Regions from separate parts of the Paraburkholderia sp. RAU6.4a genome, predicted to be linked through region 1. Evidence: riboswitches for the same ligand, from Rfam matches in the RefSeq annotation. Region 1 holds a riboswitch; the other holds the start of a gene.
The links. A riboswitch is a leader RNA that binds a small molecule or an ion and turns the genes downstream of it on or off. The one in region 1 is predicted to bind thiamine pyrophosphate.

Region 1 (10,225 bases):
GAGCTTCGCGAGCGTCGCGACGTCGAACAGGCCGCCGACGCCGAACAACGTGTTGATCACGATCCGCATGATGTCGGACACGCCGTCGGCGATGCGCAGCTGCAGCAGGTTGTTCGCCGCGATATAGACGTCGCCGATGTTCGAGAAAAAGTTCGTCACGCTGTCGCGAACCGGCTGCGGCGTGACCCGAACGTAGCCCTGCGCAACCGGCTTCAGCGCGTACTGGTCGATCTTGTCGTTGACGGTGAAGATCGTACGGTTCAGCCCTTCGAACGGGTCGCCCTTGGTAGGCGTCTGTACGGTCGTGCAACCGGCGAGCAGCGCAGCCGCCACGGCGACCTTGCCGAACTGTAGGACGCGCGCGCCGCGGCGCGCGGTCTGCAGTGTCGTCTGCATCTAATTCTCCTTGTTGGCCTTACTGGCCGGCAGCGCCGGAGGCCGGCGCGCCCGGCGCCGGTGCAGGGGCGGATGCGGCGGGCTTCGCCGCGCCGGAATCCGCGGCCTTGCTATACAGGAACTGGCCGATCAGGTTTTCCAGCACGATCGCCGATTGCGTCATCGAGATCGTATCGCCGGCCTTCAGCATTTCCGAGTCGCCCCCCGGCTCGAGCCCGATGTACTGCTCGCCGAGCAGACCCGAGGTCAGGATCTTCGCCGAAGTGTCCCTCGGAAACTGATATTGCTTGTCGATATCGATCGTGACGAGCGCCTGGTAGGTGTTGCTGTCGAAGCCGATCGACGCGACCCGGCCGACCGTCACGCCGGCACTCTTCACCGGCGCGCGTGGCTTCAGCCCGCCGATGTTGTCGAACTTCAGCTTGACCGGGTAGGTTGCCTGGAACGACAACGAGCTCATATTGCCGGCCTTCAGTGCAAGAAACAGCAACGCCACGAAACCCAGCACCACGAACAGGCCGACCCAGAAGTCGAGAACATTCTTTTTCATCGTCATCCCAAAGTGAATCCGCCGCGCCGCCGCCACCTCCCGCCGTGCGCGGCGCACATGCACCGCCGGCAGCCGGCATGCTGCGCGGTCTTAGCTGAACATTAGTGCGGTCAGCAGGAAATCGAGCCCGAGCACCGCGAGCGACGCGTACACGACCGTGCGGGTCGTCGCGCGCGACACGCCTTCCGGCGTCGGCTTCGCCTCGTAGCCCTGAAACAGCGCGACGAAGGTCACCGCGAGGCCGAACACCACACTCTTGACGACCCCGGCGCCGACATCGCGCCACACGTCGACGCCGCTTTGCATCTGCGACCAGAACGCGCCGGCATCGACGCCGATCAGCAGCACGCCCACCACGTAACCGCCCAGAACGCCGACCGCGCTGAAGATCGCGGCGAGGATCGGCATCGACACGATGCCGGCCCACAGGCGCGGCGCGATCACGACCTTGACCGGATCGACGGCCATCATTTCCATCGCGGTGAGCTGCTCGCCCGCCTTCATCAGGCCGATTTCGGCGGTCAGCGACGTGCCCGCGCGCCCGGCGAACAGCAGCGCGGTCACGACCGGCCCGAGCTCGCGCACGAGCGACAGCGCGACCAGCAACCCGAGCGCCTGCTCGGAGCCATAACGGTTCAGCGTGTAATAGCCCTGCAGCCCGAGCACGAAGCCGACGAACAGCCCCGACACCGCGATGATCACGAGCGAATAATTACCGACGAAGTGGATCTGCTTCGTGACAAGACGCGGGCGGCGCAGCAGCGGGAAAAATTCGAGCACGAGCCGCAGAAAGAAGCGCGTCGCGTAGCCGGCGGTGCCGAGCCCGGTGATGACCGAGCGCCCGATCGTACTGATCATGACTGGCCTCCGCCGATGCCGAAGTCCGCCTCGAGCGGCGTCTGCGCCGGATAGTGGAATCTGAACGGGCCGTCCGGCGCGCCGTCGATGAACTGCCGCACGGTCGGATCGGTCGACGCGCGCAGTTCGTCGGGCGTGCCCTCGGCGAGCACACCGCCGTTGGACAGGAAGTACACGTAGTCGGCGATCGCGAATGATTCCGGCACGTCATGCGTGACGAGAATCGACGTGGCGCCGAGCGCCCGGTTCAGCGTGCGGATCAGGTTCGCGGTGATGCCGAGCGAGATCGGGTCGAGACCGGCGAACGGCTCGTCGTACATCATCAGTTCGGGGTCGAGCGCGATTGCGCGCGCGAGCGCCACGCGCCGCGCCATGCCGCCGGAAATCTCGGACGGCAGCAGGTCGCGCGCGCCGCGCAGACCGACCGCGTTGAGCTTCATCAGCACGAGGTCGCGCAGCAGTTCTTCGGGGAGATCGGTATGCTCGCGAAGCGAGAAGGCGACGTTTTCGAACACCGACATGTCGGTGAACAGCGCGCCGAACTGGAACAGCATGCCCATCTTGCGGCGCAGCGCGTAAAGGCCTTCGCGCGTCTGCTCGCCGATGTCCTCGCCATGGAACAGCACCTGGCCGCGCTGGGCGCGCACGAGGCCGCCGATCAGCCGCAGCACCGTGGTCTTGCCGCAACCCGAGCCGCCCATGACCGCGACGACCTGACCGCGACGAAAGCGCAGATTCAGATTCGACAGGACGAGCCGGTCGCCGTAACCGAAGTCGACGTCGCGCAGCTCGAGTAAGGTCTCGGGATAGGAAGGCACCAAACTGACAATCCTTTTACAGGGAAGGCCGAATTATAGGGCCATCGTGCAAAAGCTGCCGTGAGGTGCCCCGTTCCTTGACTATGCCTGACGATTATTGCGTAAACGTGTGTTGCAGTGCAGAAACGGCGGCGGCCGGGTCGGCCGCTTCCGTCACCGCGCGCACCACGGCCGCGCAGCCGACACCGGTCGCGAGCACGTCCGGCAGCACCTGCAGATCGATCCCGCCGATCGCGACGAGCGGCACCACGCCGTCGAGCAGCCGCACATAGCGTGCGAGGCGGCGCAAGCCCTGCGGCGCGGTCGGCATGACCTTGGTCGTGGTCGGGAACACGGCGCCCAATGCAATGTAGCTCGGCCGGAAATGCAGCGCCTTCAGCATCTCGTAGAAGCCATGAGTGGACAGGCCCAGGCGGATGCCCGCGTCGGCCAGCGCGGACAGATCCGCGGTATGCACGTCTTCCTGGCCGAGGTGCACGCCGTATGCGCCCGCCTCGAGCGCCGCCAGCCAGTGATCGTTGATGAACACCTGCGCGTCGTGCGCGCGGCCGGCCGCCACGCAGCGCGCGATTTCGCCCTTCAGCTCGTCGGCGGGTTGGGCCGACTTGCGGCGCAACTGCACCGTCTTCACGCCGAAGCCGACCACCCGTTCGACCCAGTCCGCGGTCGGCAACACCGGATACAGGCCGAGCCTTGCCGGGCAGCGCGGGAACGCCTTGGCGGGTGCCGCCGGCAGGTCGGTAAGGCGCGGAAAGCGAGCGAGGTCGGCCGGGAAAGCATCGTCGGCGCGGGTCTCGTCGCCATCGCGCCACGCGAGCGCAAGCACCAGCGCGTCGTGCGGATCGAAACCGCAGTCGAGGAACGCGGCAAGCGCGGGAATCCAGTCTTCCGCCAGATGGCCTTCGAGGCCGTACTTCTCGCCGCCCAGATGCAGCGTCGCGCGGTTTTCCGCGGCGACGATCACGCCCGCACCCCGCGTCAGCCAGCGCGCGATTTGCTCGCCGTGCTGCTGTGCGTCGGCGGTTACGATCAGGTCGCCACCGTTCGGTTCGTCGGGTGCGATCAGGCAGATGCGCCACGGCGCGTGCGTCGGCGGCCAGTCGCCGAGACGTGCGCGGATGCGCTCGGCGGCTTCGATGAGTTCGTCGGCCGTCGGCCAGAACAGATCGCGGTCCTTCAGCGTCAACGACTGAGTCATGCGGCACCTCCATCCTGATGCCAGAACGGCATGCCGATCACCGGCGTGCTCGCGTGCGCGCTCTCGCGCTCGGCCATCGGGCCCGCGAGATACGCTTGCCGACCCGCCTCGACGCCCAGCGCGAACGCGCGCGCCATCGCGTCGGGGTGCGTCGCCTGCGACACGGCCGTGTTCAGCAGCACGCCGTCGAAGCCCCACTCCATCACCTGGGCCGCATGCGACGGCACGCCGAGCCCGGCGTCGACGATCAGCGGCACGTCCGGCAGCCGCTCGCGCAACACGCGCAGCCCGTATGGATTGATCACGCCCTTGCCGGTGCCGATCGGCGCGCCCCACGGCATCAGCGCCTCGCAGCCGGCGTCGAGCAGACGGCGACCGATCACCAGATCTTCGGTGCAGTACGGCAGCACCTTGAAGCCATCCTTGACGAGCCGCGCGGCGGCTTCGATCAGGCCGACCGGGTCGGGCTGCAGTGTGTAGTCGTCGCCGATCAGTTCGAGCTTGATCCACTCGGTCTCGAAGATTTCGCGCGCCATGTGCGCGGTCGTCACCGCTTCACCGACGCTCAGGCAACCCGCCGTGTTCGGCAAGAGCGGCACGCCATGGCGCTTGAGCAGATCGAAGAAGCCGGCTTCGGCGTGGCCCTCGTTCATCTGACGGCGCAGCGCGACCGTCACCATGCCGGGGCGCGCGGCATCGATCGAATCGGACAGCGATTGCAGCGACGGATAGCGCGATGTGCCGAGCAGCACGCGGCTTGCAAAAGTTTGACCGTATAGCGTCAGCGCGTCGGCGGTCTCGTGAGAAGTCATTTGCATCATCCTGGTTTGCCCTCGCGGCTAGAACCGACCGCGTTGCGGCAATGGGTTTTCGGCGACGGTTGTTGCGTTCGGTAAGCGAGAGGCTGGCGCGGTCGCGCTCAGCCGCCCGCGACCGGCTGCACGACGTCGAGCCGGTCGCCCGTTTGCAACGCGCGCGCCGCATGCTGCGCACGCGCGACGAAATCGCCGTTGAGCGCGACCGCGAACGGCGGACGCGCGCCAAAGGCGGCGAGCGCATCGGCGACAGTCGCGCCCTCGGGCAGCGACAACGGCTTCTGATTGATGTGAATGTCCATGGTGTTCGAATACGGTTCAATCGATGGCGCAAGCGGCATCGCGCGGCACGTTGGCCGCTACGCTCGGGCCGGCTCGCGCGCGAAATGCTGCTGGAACAGCTCGCTCCAGCGTGAGTCGCGCCGCCAGCCGGCGAATGCGTCGGCATCACCGACGCGGCCGTCGAGCAGCGCGCTCGCGAAGCGCACGGCTTCGTCGGCGACTTCGGGCGCGATCATGTAGCCGTGCCGGTACAGGCCGTTCACGCGCAGCGTGCGCGCGCCGTCCCACAGCAGCGCGGGGCGATGATCGGGCAAGGTCGGCCGGCACTGCGAATTCAGCTCGAGAATGCGCGCCTCGCCGAAGCCCGGGTGCACCGAAAACGCCGCGCTCAGCAACTCGAGCGCCGAACGCACGCTGACGGGCGACATGTCCTCGCCCTCCACCTCGGTCGCGCCGATCACGTAGAGGCCGTTCTGCTTCGGCGCGATATACAGCGGGTAACGCGGATGCAGTAGCCGCACCGGGCGCGTCAGCTGCAGGTGAGGCGCATGCACGCGCGCAACTTCGCCGCGGATGCCGCGCAGCGTCGGCAGCACCGGCTTCGCGCCGAGCCCGCGGCAATCGATGGTGATGCCGGCCTCGGGCAGCGACGCGTCGTCGATCGGCGTGTTCCAGTGCGTGTCGACGCCGCGCTCGGCAAGCCCGGCCGCGAGCGCGGACAGCACCTGGCGGTTGTCGAGCTGGCCTTCTCGCGGCAGCAGCCAGCCTTGGCTGAAGCGGCCGGCCAACGCGGGTTCGGCGGCGCCGAGCTGCGCGCCCGCCAACGCGACGAAGCCGCCGTCGAGCAACTCGGCCGGCGCGTTCGCACGCACGCGCCGCTCGAATAGCGGCGCCTCGGTGCGATCCGCGTGATGCCAGACGACGAGCGTGCCGTTGCGCTGGAAAAACACCGGCTCCGGCAGTTCGGCAAGCACGCGTGGCCAGCTTTCGAGCGAACTCGCGCCAAGCCGCGTGATCAGCAGCTCGGCGCTCGCGGCCTCTGCCAGCGGCGCGAGCATCGCGGCGGCGACCCACGCGGCAGCCTGCGAACCGGTGGCATCGCCGCGCTCGTAGAGCGCCACGCGATGCCCGTCGCCAGCGAGGCGCCACGCGACCAGGCGGCCGCACAGGCCGCCGCCGAGCACGGCGAAATCGGGTCGGGCGGGACGGTTCATCGCGCGCGCTCCGTTCGACTGCGGCGGGCAAAACCAAGACGGCACGGCTCGCCCGAGGCGGCGTGACGAAGGGAAAAATGCATGTCTGAAGAATAGGCGGTCATCGAGTCCTTTCCGTACGGCCAAAAACGCACGTACCCAGGACGAAACCGGCGGGTGAAGCCGGCCGGTCACGACGTGCACATGTGAGCTGCGCTCGCCGCCCGGCGGGGAATGGAAGACGGTTGCTTCCGGAAACTTCCCGCGCCGGTATTACCCGGATCGGGTGCAAAGGGTCTCTCTCAGCCTCGCCGCCCCGGCATGAAAGTCATGCCGCCTGTGGGCGAAGCACCCCTGTTTCGTCGCAGGTCATTAGACCATAAAAGGCGCGGCGCCCGCAAACCAGCGCTCCATGGTGGCCACCCCAATTTTGATCTGGCACCGTCTATCGAGATGCCGGTGCGAAGCGGCCCGGCGCTCTGGCACAATGCCGTGACCGGTGCTGCAAAAACGCGGCGCGCGCGGCGCTCGTGGCCGCATGCGTGGCGGCGGCACCGCAGCGGATGCCGGCCCCGAAAATTAATTTTCGCTTAAGGGCGTCACGCCAGAATCGGGCGCCCGTCCGGACTCGCGTTCATCGAGCGTGATGGCGCGATGCCCGGCCAGGTATCGCAGACCCGCGGCAGCCACGCCCTCGCAAAGGCGCCTGCTGTTCGCGGGATCGCCCGACATGGGTCAACCAGATTGGACCCGTACGCCGGAATGGCACTTCGGGTCAGCACTTCATCAGGATGCTCATGACACCACATACTTCCGCCAGCCCCGCGCTGCCGCCCGACGAAAAGGTCTCCGCGTGGACCCTGATCAAGCCCTACTGGGTTTCCGAGGAACGAGGCATCGCGTGGGGGCTGCTCGTCACGATCATCGTGATGAACCTGCTCGTCGTCTGGATCAACGTGCGCCTGAATAGCTGGAGCAGGGACTTCTACAACGCGCTGCAGGCGAAGAACGTCCACGACTTCCCGCACCTGCTGATGATCTTTACCGGACTCGCGTTCGGTTTCATCATCCTCGCCGTGTATGGACGCTATCTGCGCCAGATGCTCGGCTTCCGCTGGCGCCAGTGGCTGACCACCCGCTACCTGAACGAGTGGCTCGACGACAGCGCGTTCTACCGCATCGAGCGCGACCGTCTCGCCGACAACCCCGACCAGCGGATCAGCGACGACCTGCAGTCGTTCGCGACCACCACGCTGTCGCTAACGCTCGATCTGCTGTCGACCGTCGTCACGCTCGTGTCGTTCATCACGATCCTGTGGTCGCTCGCGGGCGCGTTGAGCATCTCGCTCGGCGGCATGCCGCTGCAGATCCCCGGCTATATGGTGTGGGCCGCGGCGCTGTATGCGGTGGGCGGCTCGCTCGTCACGCAGAAGGTCGGCCATCCGCTCGTGTCGATCAACTACCAGGCACAGAAAGTCGAGGCCGATTTCCGTTTCGGCTTGATCCGGCTGCGTGAGAACGCCGAGCAGATCGCGTTCTACAACGGCATGGAAACCGAGAAGACGAACGCGCGCACGCTGTTCGGCCGCATCCGCGACAACTGGTGGCAGGTGATGAAGTACACGAAGCGCCTCACCTTCGTGCTGAGCTTCTACGGCCAGATCGCGATCATTTTCCCGATCGTCGTCGCCTCGCCGCGCTACTTCGCGGGCGCGTTCACGTTCGGCGTGCTGATGCAGATTTCGAGCGCGTTCGGCACGGTCAGCGATTCGTTCTCATGGTTCATCAACAGTTATACGAGCCTCGTCGAATGGCGCGCGACCGTGAACCGGTTGCGCGAATTCAAGCGCGTCGTGCATTCGCCGCGTCTGAAGGAATCGGTGTCGCCGGCCACGGAACATGGCGGCATCAATCTGCATTTCGTCGACAGCAACACGCTTACCACCGACAGCCTCCAGCTCGCGCTGCCCAATGGCAACCCACTGTCGCGCATCCGCGATATCGCGATCCGGCCGGGCTCGCGCTGGCTCGTGCGCGGTCCGTCGGGCGCCGGCAAGAGCACGCTGATGCGCGCGCTCGCGGGCCTGTGGCCGTTCGGCGACGGCTCGATCGACGCACCGGTCAACGCGCGCATGATGTTCATCCCGCAGATCAGCTACATGCCGATCGGCACGCTGAAGGCGGCGCTCGCGTATCCGTCGGCGGCGGACACCTATGGCGACGACGAATGCCGCGACGCGCTCATCACCTGCCATCTGTCGGAATACGCGGACCGTCTGCAGGAAACGGCGCACTGGACTCGCGTGCTGTCGCCGGGTGAGCAGCAGCGCTTCGCCGCCGCGCGCGTGCTGCTGCACAAGCCGGACTACCTGTTCCTCGACGAAGCGACCAGCGCGCTCGACGCGGAAAACGAGGCGCGGCTCTATCGGCTGTTCACCGAGCGGTTGCCGAAGGCTGCGATCGTCAGCGTCGCGCATCGCGAATCGCTCGCAGCGTTCCATGACGAAACGCTCGACGTCGAGCGTTCTGTCGAAGCGGTAGCGGCGTGAGCGACGCGAGCGGCGCTCACGTCAGCGAAGCGCACGGCACCGCCGCACGCGTCGTGCTGATCACCGGCGCCGGTTCCGGCATCGGCGCGGCGCTCGCACGGCGCCTCGCGGCGCCGCATACGTCGTTGATGCTGCACGCGCGCGGCGCAGACGACGCCTCCCGTCGACGGCTCGTGCAGGTTGCCGCCGACTGCACGGCAAGCGGCGCACGCTGCGCGACCGTGTTCGGCGACCTCGCCGAGCGCGGCGCGGCGGAGCACGTGATCCATCAGACGCTCGCGAGCTTCGGCGCACTCGATCAACTGGTCGCGAACGCCGGCCATGCGCAGCGCCAAACGCTGGCCGCGCTCGATCCCGACACCTTCGGCGCCGCCTTCGCCGCGATGCCAGCCGCCTTCGCCGCGCTCGTGCGGCGCGCGATGCCCGCGCTCGAAACATCGAAGCGCGGTCGCGTGGTCGCCTTGAGTTCGTTCGTCGCGCATCGCTATCGCGCGGATGCGCCATTCGCCGCGACGGCGGCCGCGAAAGCGGCACTCGAAGCGCTTGCGAAAACGGCGGCCGCGGAGCTCGCGCCGCTCGGCGTGACCGTCAATTGCGTGGCGCCGGGCTACACGCGCAAGGATCGCGGCCCAAGCGCCGACAACGCGGCCGTGTGGGCGCACGCCGCCGAAGCCACGCCGCTCGGTCATGTTGCCGAACCGGACGACGTCGCCGCGCTGATCGCATTCCTGCTGTCCGACGCGGCACGCCACATCACCGGCCAGGTGATTCACATCGATGGCGGCTTGACGCTCGGTTAAGCCGCGCCTGCACGCCGGCACCTCCGGGCGCAACATCCGGAAAGACACGAGAAGAGTTCGAAAGCATTTGCGGAGCGCGCAAGCTGTTCCGCGCTTTGAAAATGCCGGCGAGCAGCGACGATAGTCGTACGGGCCGCGCCATGCGCCGGCCGTCGTTGATGTCAGTCACGTCTTTCATCGCAACCGCTCTTCGGACTCCTCGCCCATGTCATTCGCTCGCCGTGTTTCACCTTTGCTCCTGTCTTTGCTCCCGCGCATCGCGCTCGCCTGCGGCGCGGCGCTGCTGCTCACGAACGCCGTCGATGCCGCGCAAACGACCGAGCCGAACCAACCCGCCGATATCTGCGCGGCGCTCACGCACATCGTCGATGCGAGCGATTTCCGGCGACTGCCAAACGAGACCGCCGCGCAACTGCCGGGCGTCTCCAATACGGACGATTGCCGCGCCAGCCCGCACGCGTACGACTGCCACTGGCGCGCGCACTGGCAAGCCGACGGCGTCATCAACGATCCGCTTGAAGAACTCGGCGCCGACATCGCCGCCTGCTTTCCGCGCGTCGTGCACGACGTCAACACACCCGTGCGCCAGCATTTCGTCGTGACCACCGACGCCCGTCGCGTGAACGTCACCGCGAGCGTGCAAGGTCAGAACGAACTGCGACTGCGCGTGACGCGCTGAGCGCGCGGCCGTCGCTGCTTTTGATGCTCCATCGCATTTCGTGACCGGGATCGGGCGCTGCCTCATGACCTCGTCGCCGACCGTGCG
Region 2 (10,225 bases), 1.0 Mb from region 1:
GACGAGCACGCCGAGCAGCACCGTTAGCAGAATCGAATGTTTGAAGGTCTTGGCGAACACGACGCCTTCCTTGCCCTTCAACTCGGTGGTCGCGACGCCGGTCGCGATGTTCTGCGGCGAGATCATCTTGCCCATCACGCCGCCCGACGAGTTGGTCGCCGCCATCAGCACCGGATTCAGATTGAGCTGGTTGGCCGCGACCACCCTGCAGATTGCCGAACAGCGCATTGCCCGACGTATCGCTGCCCGACAGGAACACCGCCACCCAGCCGAGGAACGCCGACACGAGCGGAAACAGCGGCCCGACCGACGCAACGCCGAGACCGAGCGTGTAGGTGAGTCCCGAGTAGTTCATCAGGTAAGCGAGGCCGACGATCGTTGCCACGGTCAGGATCGCGATGCGCGTTTGCACCCACGTATCGGAGATCGCCTTGCCGAACTCGGCGGGCGAGAGCCGTACGACGAACGCCGTGATGAGCGCGGCGACGAGGATCGCGGTACCGGTCGCGAGCGGCTGGAAGTCCCAGACTGCGCCGTACGGCGTGTTGTAGAGCGTGATGAACACGGCCTTGTCGAGACCGGGCCACGACACCTTGATGTCGCCGATCGTGAAGATCCTCGCGATCGTCCAGATGATCACGACGACCGACACGATGATCCACGGATACCAGCCCTGTGCGCCGCCGATCTTGCCGCGCACCTCGCTGATGCGATCGACGTTGATCGCGAATTTCGGATCGACGGCGGGCTTCCAGAGGCGCAGGAACGCAACGGTGAGGATCAGCGAAACCAGCGACGACAGCACGTCGGTCAGGCTGTAGTTGATGAAGTTCGAGACGACGAACTGGGTCAGCGCGAAGCTCAGGCCCGAGACCAGCAGCACCGGCCAGATCCGCAGCATGTGGCGAAAGCCCGCGTACACGGCGATCACATAGAAGGGCAGCAGGACCGCGAAGAAAGGCAATTGCCGCCCGACCATCTTGCCGAGCACATCGGACGGCAGATGCGTGACCGCGCCGAGCACCGTGATCGGCACGCCGAGCGCGCCGAACGCGACCGGCGCGGTGTTGAAGATCAGCGTGAAGGTCAGCGCTTCGAGCGTCGGAAAGCCGAGCATGATCAGCAGCGAGCTCGTGATCGCGACCGGCGTGCCGAAACCCGAAATGCCCTCGAGCAGCGCGCCGAACGAAAAGCCGACCACGACGAGCACGATGCGCCGGTCGTTCGGCAGGTTGTCGATCATCCACAGGCGAAAGGCCTCGAAGCGTCCCGAGCGCTGCGCGATGTTGTACAGCAGGATCGCGGTGAACACGATCCACATCACTGGCCAGATCGCGAACACGACGCCAGCCGCGACCGAGTTGAACGCGAGCCCGACCGGAAACTGCCAGACGAAAATCGCCACGATCAAACCGATGATCAGTCCCGCGAGCGACGCTTGCCACGCGGGCCTGCGCGCCCAGCCGAGCAGCGCGAGCACGGCGATGATCGGCAGCGCGGCGACGATGAACGACGGAAAAAGCGAATTGCCAACCGGAGTGAGTAGTTGATGAAACATCACGTCTCCTTCGTTGTTGTGTAATTCGACGCGGGGATTGCGCATGACGGCGCGTCGCTCTGATTCGGCGGACGCTCGCAAGTGGCCTCGACAAAGCGGCGTCGCCCGATTTAAGCGGGTGCTGCATGAAACCTTCCAAGGATAGAGCGCCTTACCGGCGCGTCAAGCCGGGAAAGTACGGGCGGGGTATGCGCGGTGGAGGGCGATACGCGCGGAAAACGACTCATGAAGAAGCGCGCGCGCCGGCAGTTGAAGTGCCGGCGCGTGCACGCTGCGCGACGAAAGAGGACAGGTCAATGCGAGTGGCCGCCCCCATGACCGCCCCAATGGCCGCCCCAATAACCGCCAATGCCGATCGCAATCGACGGTCCGTAGTAGGCGGGGTAGCCGTAATAAGCGGGATAAGGCGGCGGCGGATAGTAGGCGGGATAAACCGGCGGCGCCGCGTACACAGGCGCGGGAACCGTATAACCGGGCGGCATGTCTTGCGGTGCGACCTGCATTTGCGCCTGGGCTTGAGGCGTCTGTTGTTGATCGGTCGCCGGCGCGGTTTGGTCGGCTGTGGTCGCGGGCGCGGTCGAATAGTACGACGGGTAATAGCCGGCGGGATAGTAGCCGGCGGGGTAATAGCAGCCTGCCAAAAAGAGACTCGAGGCGAGCACGCAAATCGCGGTGGCGGGCCGCGCGAATCTCGCGGAAAAACTGGACGAATCGCGTGGCGTCGAGAGGCGCACCACGCAAAGATGGGTGACGACGCGGGACTTCATGGCGCGCTCCTCGATGAACCGATGCCGCCTTGCGCGACGTCGTTATGAGGAGCTTACGCTCTTGCCGCGGCAGCGCTGTGGCAAAACCGCAACCGCATATTTCAGCCTATTTCCACGCGCGCTGTCGGGACGAGGGCGCACTGCATCCGCCGCCCTCGGCAGTCCGGACCGTGGTCCGAAAAAAATCGTTTGCTGTCCTGTATGAATCGTTAGACGCGTCATCGGACGCAACGCTCACTTGCCGCTCACTTGCCGACCTGGTTACCGATGACGCCGCCTACCGCCGCGCCGCCCAGCGTCGACCAGCCATTGCCGCCGATCGCCGCGCCAGCGGCGCCGCCGACACCCGCGCCGATCGCGGTGTCGCGTGTACGTGGAGACATGTCGCCGCATGCCGCGAGACCCGCGACAAGTGAAAGGGCGGCTGCGACCGTACCAAGACGAGTACCGGGATGACGGATCGATTTCATGATGCTGACTCCGCTCGTTGTTGGAAACAGATGTTTCCTTCTCTCAGCACGCAACGTGCCTGCTCGATGCGGTGGAATAAAAAAGCCCGCCATGCCGGCGGGCTTCGATACTGCCGTGCTGGTTAGCGCGAATCGCGCAACCCGCTCATTGCCGTTGATAAATCTCCGCACCTTGCTTCATGAACTCGATCGACTTTACTTCCATGCCTTTCTTCAGCGCTTCGTCGTCGGTGACGCCTTGTTGCGCGGCGAACTCGCGTACGTCCTGGGTGATCTTCATCGAGCAGAAGTGCGGGCCGCACATCGAGCAGAAATGCGCGACCTTGGCCGAATCCTTCGGCAGCGTTTCGTCGTGGAATTCGCGCGCCTTGTCCGGGTCGAGACCGAGATTGAACTGGTCTTCCCAGCGGAATTCGAAGCGCGCCTTCGACAGCGCGTTGTCGCGCACCTGCGCGCCCGGATGACCCTTCGCGAGATCGGCGGCATGCGCGGCGAGCTTGTACGTGATGATGCCGGTCTTCACGTCGTCCTTGTTCGGCAGACCGAGGTGTTCCTTCGGCGTCACGTAGCACAGCATCGCGGTGCCGAACCAGCCGATCATCGCGGCGCCAATGCCCGACGTGATGTGGTCGTAGCCCGGCGCGATGTCGGTGGTCAGCGGCCCGAGCGTGTAGAACGGCGCCTCGTCGCACCAGTCGAGCTGCAGGTCCATGTTTTCCTTGATCAGCTGCATCGGCACATGGCCCGGACCTTCGATCATCACCTGCACGTCGTGCTTCCACGCGATCTGCGTGAGTTCGCCGAGCGTCTTCAGCTCGCCCAGTTGCGCTTCGTCGTTCGCGTCGTAGATCGAGCCGGGACGCAGGCCGTCGCCGAGCGAGAAGGCCACGTCGTAGGCCTTCATGATTTCGCAGATCTCTTCGAAATGCTCGTACAGGAAGCTTTCCTTGTGATGCGCGAGACACCACTTCGCCATGATCGAGCCGCCGCGCGACACGATGCCGGTCATCCGGTTCGCCGTGAGCGGCACATATTGCAGACGCACGCCCGCGTGGATCGTGAAGTAGTCGACGCCTTGCTCGGCCTGCTCGATCAGCGTGTCGCGGAAGATTTCCCAGGTGAGGTCTTCAGCCTTGCCGTTGACCTTTTCGAGCGCCTGATAGATCGGCACCGTGCCGATCGGCACCGGGCTGTTGCGGATGATCCATTCGCGTGTTTCATGAATGTGCTTGCCGGTCGACAGATCCATCACCGTGTCGCCGCCCCAGCGGATCGCCCACGTCATCTTGTCGACTTCCTCGCCGATCGACGATGTCACCGCCGAGTTGCCGATGTTCGCATTGACCTTCACGAGGAAGTTGCGGCCGATGATCATCGGCTCGCTTTCCGGGTGATTGATGTTGTTCGGGATGATCGCCCGGCCGCGCGCGATTTCCTCGCGCACGAACTCCGCGGTGATTTCGGTGAGGCCGTTCGGACCGAACGCGCTCGCGCCGAATGCCTGGCCGGGGTGCTGACGGCCCATCATCGCGGCGAGCTTCGCGCCGTTCGGGCCGCTCGTCTTCAGGGTCTCGAGGTACTCGGCACGGCGCTGGTTTTCGCGAATCGCGATGTATTCCATTTCCGGCGTGATGAGGCCTTGCTTCGCGTAGTGCATCTGCGTCACGTTCCTGCCGGCGATCGCGCGGCGCGGCGTACGATGCAGTCCCGGAAAACGCAGCTGCGCGGTGGCCGGATCGGCGGCGCGCTCGCGGCTGAAGCTGCTCGACAGACCGGTCAGCGGCTCGGTGTCGCCGCGCTCCTCGATCCACGCCTCGCGCAGTGCGGGCAGACCCGCGCGGATGTCGATCTCCGCGTCCGGGTCGGAGTAGGGGCCCGACGTGTCGTACACGTAGATCGCCGGATTCTTTTCGCCGCCGAAGCTGTCGGGCGTGTCGGCCTGCGAGATTTCGCGCATCGGCACGCGGATGTCGGGGCGCGAGCCGGTCACGTAGACCTTGCGCGAATTCGGCAACGGCGCGACGGCGGCCTCGTCCACGTGGGCTTCGGCGGAAATAAACTTCGGGTTGGCGTTCATGTAAGTCTCCGTACAAAGTGGGGCGGCTAAGCAGGAGACCGAGATGGAAGTAGTCGGAAATCGCGGAGAGATGAGGCCCTTGAGGCTGGAGCGAAATCCGTACGCTTCCCTGCGCTGGCATTATCCAGATCAGGTTCAAAGGGTATTTCTCACCCACGCAACACGGACCTCCAGCTCCGCGCTACGCAGGACCCCCGCGTTAGCAGCGCACACGATACACCGGCCGCCCGCGGTTTGGCAACCTGTCTGAATGACTCAAAAAACTGGTCCGGATGAAACCAGACATCTCCTATGCTTGATTCGAGACCGCATCAGACAGGGCAACTTACAGCGAGGGAACGGCCGCCTTACAGTGAAAAATCGTCGGCGGCTTCAGGCTGATACAGGATTTTGTCGAGCTTGAGCACTTTCTGATCGCCGCTGGGTGGCGTGAAGCGGATGCTCTCGCCGCGGCGCGCGCCGAGCAGCGCGAGGCCTGCCGGCGAGAACACGTTCAGGCGCCCTTGCGCGAAATCGGCGTTGGGCGGATAGACGACGGTCCACGTCATCTGTTCGCCGCTCGCTGCGTCGATCAGCGTCGCTTGCGAGTTCATCGTGACGACGTCGGCGGGGATGTCGTGCGAGTCGACGATTACCGCGCGTTCGAGCACATCGTCGAGCATGTGCTGCAACTTGGCGTCGGTGGCCGCGTATTTCTCGAGGCGCATCACGTCGAGTTCGGTCAGGTAGCAGGTTTTGATCTTCTTCATCATCAGGACTCCGGATAAGGCGGTCATGGATGGCCGCGTGCAACGACCCATGGGGTGGTCGGCGGATGAGTGGACGAATGGGAGAGAGCCCGGTGCCCGGCGACGCGGCCCTGGGTATTGGCGGGCTGCGTCAGCGAGGGCGCCGGGCGGCGTGAAGCGGGACCGTTCGGGACGTCTCGCCGGGGCCGTGCGACGCGACGCCCGCGCGCGCGCACTCGCCTGCGCGGCATGGGCGCAAGCGGGCGAGAGCACGGAAAGTCGGACGACGCAGAGAAGTCACGGGCAAAACGACCAGGTGTTGGGGAACAGCGATCGAGAGGTGCCGGGCGACAGAGCGTGAGGCCGCGCGGCAGCAGCGAGACGAAAGTTTGATGTTAGCACGCTGTCTCACGCAGCTCCGTTTGCGATGCCGCGCCCGTCGATTGACCGTTTTTGTGCGGTGCGAGAAGAAAGCGGTGTGGTCCGCATTGCGTTCAAGCCAGTCAGAGGATTGCCGTTAAACAAAGTGCAGCGAAGGCCGCACTCCGGCGAAGCGATTCGCGGGATGGCGCGTGAATGGCGCGAGGCGACTCGCGCCGATTGACAAAGAGGTGCACATGAAAGCGGAAAGCAGGCGGTGGCGAACGTTCGGTCGCACAGTCGCGGGGGTGGCATTGCTTGCCGCGCCGCTGGCGGCGCCGGCGGCATCGACGGTGACGGGCGGCGTGATCCGGTTCGTGGGGATGATCGTTGCACCGCCGATGCAGATCAGCGTGGATACGGCGCCCCCTGGCGTCGCCGTCGGTAGCGCGAGCGTGGCGGGTCAGCGCTTCTCGCGCACGGTGACGTTCAGCGCGCCGCCGGGCGTCGTCAGCGGGGCCGATGTCGCGCTCGAAGTGAACGGCGGCACGCAGTCGCGCGATCTGGTGGCGGCGCGGTTCGTCGATGGCACCGGGCGTGTCGCGACGGCCCGCGACGGCCACTACGCGGTCGATCGCGCGGGCGGCGTGCTGTCGCTGAACGCGAAGCGCACCGATATGGACACGCGCGTGACGGTGGTGGTCAGTTACGACTGAGTCGCGGGCGAGCTTTGGCTGGCTCATCCCGCGCCGGAAAAAAATTAAAAGAGGCTTGTCATAACCGGCCGCGCGGCTCGACAAACGTGCAGATTACGATCGGAGCACGTCATGTCGACCGCGCACAATCGCTCGATACTTCAGCGCTTTACGACTTTTTCGACGCCCGCCCTCGGCCTCGCGCTTTTTCTGCTGAGCGGTTCTGGCATCAGTGCGGCCGACGCGGCCGGGCCCCTATGCGCCACGCACAGCCCCGCGCACCGCGTCGCGCTCGTCGAGCTGTACAGCAGCGAGGGCTGCGATAGCTGCCCGCCCGCCGACCGCTGGCTCAGTCAATGGAAAAGCGACGGCGCCGCGCACGGCATCGTGCCGCTCGCGCTGCACGTCGACTACTGGAACAGCCTCGGCTGGACCGACCGCTTTTCCCAGCATCGCTTCACGGAACGTCAGCAAACGCTGACGCGTCTCGCGGGCGCGCACACGGTCTATACGCCGGAAGTGTTCGTCGCGGGCCGCGAGCTGCGCGACTGGTCGCAACGCGACAGTTTCGAGCGCCGCATCGACGAGCTCGTCGCCGAACCCGCCCAGGCGAGCGTCGCACTTGCGCTGAGCCCGCGTGCGCCCGGCGCGTTCGATGTCGATGCGCAGTTCAGCACGACGGCAGCCGCCGCCACGGGTGCGTTGAGCGCCTATCTCGCGATCTACGAGAACGCGCTGACGACGCAGGTCGGCGCGGGCGAAAACCGCGGCGCGACGCTGCATCACGAGCGCGTCGTGCGCGCCTGGTTCGGGCCCGTGCCGCTCGTCTCCGGTCACGCGCGGATTCATCAGGACATCGATGTACACGCTGCGAGCGTCGATGCGCAAGCCGATCCGAGCGCCAACGCCGCCGGCCGCTTCGGCGTGGTCGCGTTCGTCGAAAGCGACGCGAGCGGCGACGTGCTACAAGCGACCGACCTTCCCGCGTGCCGTTGATCGACCTCGCGCGCGCCGCATTCACTACCGCTGTTCGAGGAGAGCCCCATGTCCACACCCCACGCCTTGCGCCCCAGCGCACCCGCCGCGCCCGCCGCGCCGAAGCGCGGCGTCATTCATCCGCTGTGGCTGCGCATCACGCATTGGCTGAACGCGCTCGCGGCGATCGTGATGATGCTGTCGGGCTGGCGCATCTACGACGCGTCGCCGATCTTCCCGGCGTTCACCTTCCCGACCGCGATCACGCTGGGCGGCTGGCTCGGCGGCGCGCTGCAATGGCACTTCGCGGCGATGTGGCTGCTGGTGTTCAACGGTCTCATGTATATCGCGCTGAATCTCGCGAGCGGGCGCTTCGTGCGCAAGTTCCTGCCGCTGACGCCGCGCGCGGTACTGCGCGATTTCGTCGCCGCGTTGCGCGGCAAGCTTTCGCATGGCGATCTGCGCGTCTACAACGCGGTGCAGAAATTCGCCTACCTGTTCGCGATCGCCGATCTGATCGTGCTCGTGCTATCGGGGCTCGCGATCTGGAAGTCGGTGCAGTTTCCGCTGCTGCGCGAACTGATGGGCGGCTATGACAACGCGCGCATCGTGCACTTCAGCGCGATGTCGCTGCTGGCCGCGTTTCTCGCCGTGCATCTGGCGATGGTCGCGCTCGTGCCGCGCTCGTTGCTCGCGATGTTGCGCGGACGTTGAGCCCGCGGCTACCCATGCGCATGCTCACGCTCATGAAATCGCAACGCGAATTCCAAACGGATACCGAATCATGAACAAGCCGATAGAGAAACCAGCGGACCCATCCACACATCGTGTGAGCCACAAGCTCGACCGCGCATCGATCCTGCTCGATGCGAAGCGCGAACTGGCGATGCCGTCGCGACGCCTGTTCGGCAAGCAGCTCTTGACGCTCGGCGGCCTGTCGATGCTGACCGGCTGCTCGTTGACCGACGACGCTTCCGTGAACCGTTTCCTGACAGCCGTGTCGCGGCTGAACGATCGCGCGCAGGCCGCGCTGTTCGATCCGAAGCAGCTCGCGCCGACCTACACCGAAGCGCAGATCACGCGGCCGTTTCCCTTCAACGCGTACTACGGCATCGACGACGTGCCGCACGTCGACGGCTCAGATTATCAATTGAAGCTGAGCGGCCTCGTGACCGGCCAGCGCGTGTGGACGCTGCCCGAGCTGTACGCGCTGCCACATGGCGAGCAGATCACGCGACATATCTGCGTCGAAGGCTGGAGCGCGATCGGCCGCTGGGGCGGCACGCCATTCGGCGATTTTCTGCGGCGCGTCGGCGCGGACACGACGGCGAAGTACGTCGGCTTCAAATGTGCGGACGACTACTACGAAAGCATCGACATGCCGACCGCTTTGCATCCGCAAACGCTGCTGACGTTTTCCTACGACGGCGAACGGCTGCCCGCGAAATACGGCTACCCGATGAAGCTGCGCATGCCGACCAAGCTCGGCTACAAGAATCCGAAGCACATCGTCGAAATATTCGTCACCAACACGTATCCCGGCGGCTATTGGGTCGACCAGGGCTACAACTGGTTCGGAGGCTCCTGACGCATGCGGGCGCACGCGCGCTTGCGGCAGCGGCTTCGGAAGCACGCCGGCTCTCGCCGGCTTCGATTCATCCACCACCAAGGAGTCATCCCATGAAGAAGATTGCAGTTACCACGATCGCGTTGTTGATGCTGGCAAGCGGCGGCGCGGCCTTCGCGCAGGCGAGCGGCGCGATGTCGAACGATGAGATGTCGAAGAATGCGATGTCGAAAGATTCGATGTCCAAAGACAGCATGTCGAAGGACGGCATGAAAAAGGACACGATGAAGCACGGCTCGATGAAAAAGGGCGGCGACGCGATGAAACACGAGGCGTCGGGCGCGATGGGCAACTGAGTCGGCGCCGAGGGCGCTTAGCGATCCTGCCGATGCACGGCCGCGCATCGAACGGATCCGACACCGCAAGCCGGGGATGCGTCCCCGGCTTTTCTGTTGCGGGAAACCCAAAAGTTACGATTCTCTCGCGTGGCGTTCTCGGCGCTTACTGCATAATGCGGTGCGCGCCGGGGCTTTGCCAAGCTTGCGGCCGCGCAGCGCGGCCGCGTTGCATCGTGTCGTTCTGACCGGCGCGGCCGCCACCGCCGTTTCTGGCGCTTCCGGCGCCGCCCATCGTCTTCCCGTTCCACCGACATGTCCGCCAGCCTCGCCCGTCCGACCGCATCGCCGATGCGGTGCCCGCCATCCCGCCCGAAAGGTATCGACGCAGGCTCGGCGCCTCGCGGGCATCGAGCGCATCGCGCGGGTCGAGTGGCGACGGCGGACTGAAGCATGTCGCTGCAACGTTCAGCTTTTTCTCCGCGCGGCTGGCCGCTGCGTCTGCCGCAGTCGCGCAACGGGCGGATCGCGCTCGCGCTTGCCGTCGTTTATCTGGTGTGGGGCTCGACGTACCTCGGCGTGCACGTCGCACTCGGCTCGTTCCCGCCGCTGCTGATGTCGGGCTTGCGCAACCTGTTCGCCGGCATCGGTCTGTTCGTGTTCGCCGCGCGCCGCAAGCCGATCTGGCCGAGC

Region 2: it holds a riboswitch for thiamine pyrophosphate, as region 1 does, so the genes downstream of both, thiC (phosphomethylpyrimidine synthase ThiC) here and OKW40_RS14890 (FAD-dependent oxidoreductase) in region 1, are expected to answer to the same signal.

Annotation. Positions count from the first base shown of each region.
Region 1 is NZ_JBNDKQ010000002.1:2,177,141-2,187,365, forward strand. Features, by position in the region: gene OKW40_RS14855 (MlaA family lipoprotein) at 1-396, opposite strand, end outside; gene mlaD (outer membrane lipid asymmetry maintenance protein MlaD) at 416-946, opposite strand; gene mlaE (lipid asymmetry maintenance ABC transporter permease subunit MlaE) at 1,037-1,804, opposite strand; gene OKW40_RS14870 (ABC transporter ATP-binding protein) at 1,801-2,625, opposite strand; gene thiE (thiamine phosphate synthase) at 2,717-3,820, opposite strand; gene OKW40_RS14880 (thiazole synthase) at 3,817-4,632, opposite strand; gene thiS (sulfur carrier protein ThiS) at 4,740-4,937, opposite strand; gene OKW40_RS14890 (FAD-dependent oxidoreductase) at 4,995-6,131, opposite strand; TPP riboswitch at 6,353-6,476, opposite strand; gene OKW40_RS14895 (ABC transporter ATP-binding protein/permease) at 6,908-8,659, shown strand; gene OKW40_RS14900 (SDR family NAD(P)-dependent oxidoreductase) at 8,656-9,459, shown strand; gene OKW40_RS14905 (hypothetical protein) at 9,665-10,138, shown strand; gene OKW40_RS14910 (hypothetical protein) at 10,203-10,225, shown strand, end outside.
Region 2 is NZ_JBNDKQ010000002.1:1,162,994-1,173,218, reverse strand. Features, by position in the region: partial or broken gene OKW40_RS10090 (L-lactate permease) at 1-1,558, opposite strand, end outside; gene OKW40_RS10085 (hypothetical protein) at 1,852-2,325, opposite strand; gene OKW40_RS10080 (glycine zipper 2TM domain-containing protein) at 2,571-2,795, opposite strand; gene thiC (phosphomethylpyrimidine synthase ThiC) at 2,941-4,872, opposite strand; TPP riboswitch at 4,961-5,078, opposite strand; gene OKW40_RS10070 (GreA/GreB family elongation factor) at 5,220-5,621, opposite strand; gene OKW40_RS10065 (hypothetical protein) at 6,218-6,676, shown strand; gene OKW40_RS10060 (DUF1223 domain-containing protein) at 6,788-7,651, shown strand; gene OKW40_RS10055 (cytochrome b/b6 domain-containing protein) at 7,700-8,344, shown strand; gene OKW40_RS10050 (molybdopterin-dependent oxidoreductase) at 8,415-9,218, shown strand; gene OKW40_RS10045 (pentapeptide MXKDX repeat protein) at 9,311-9,553, shown strand; gene OKW40_RS10040 (EamA family transporter) at 9,986-10,225, shown strand, end outside.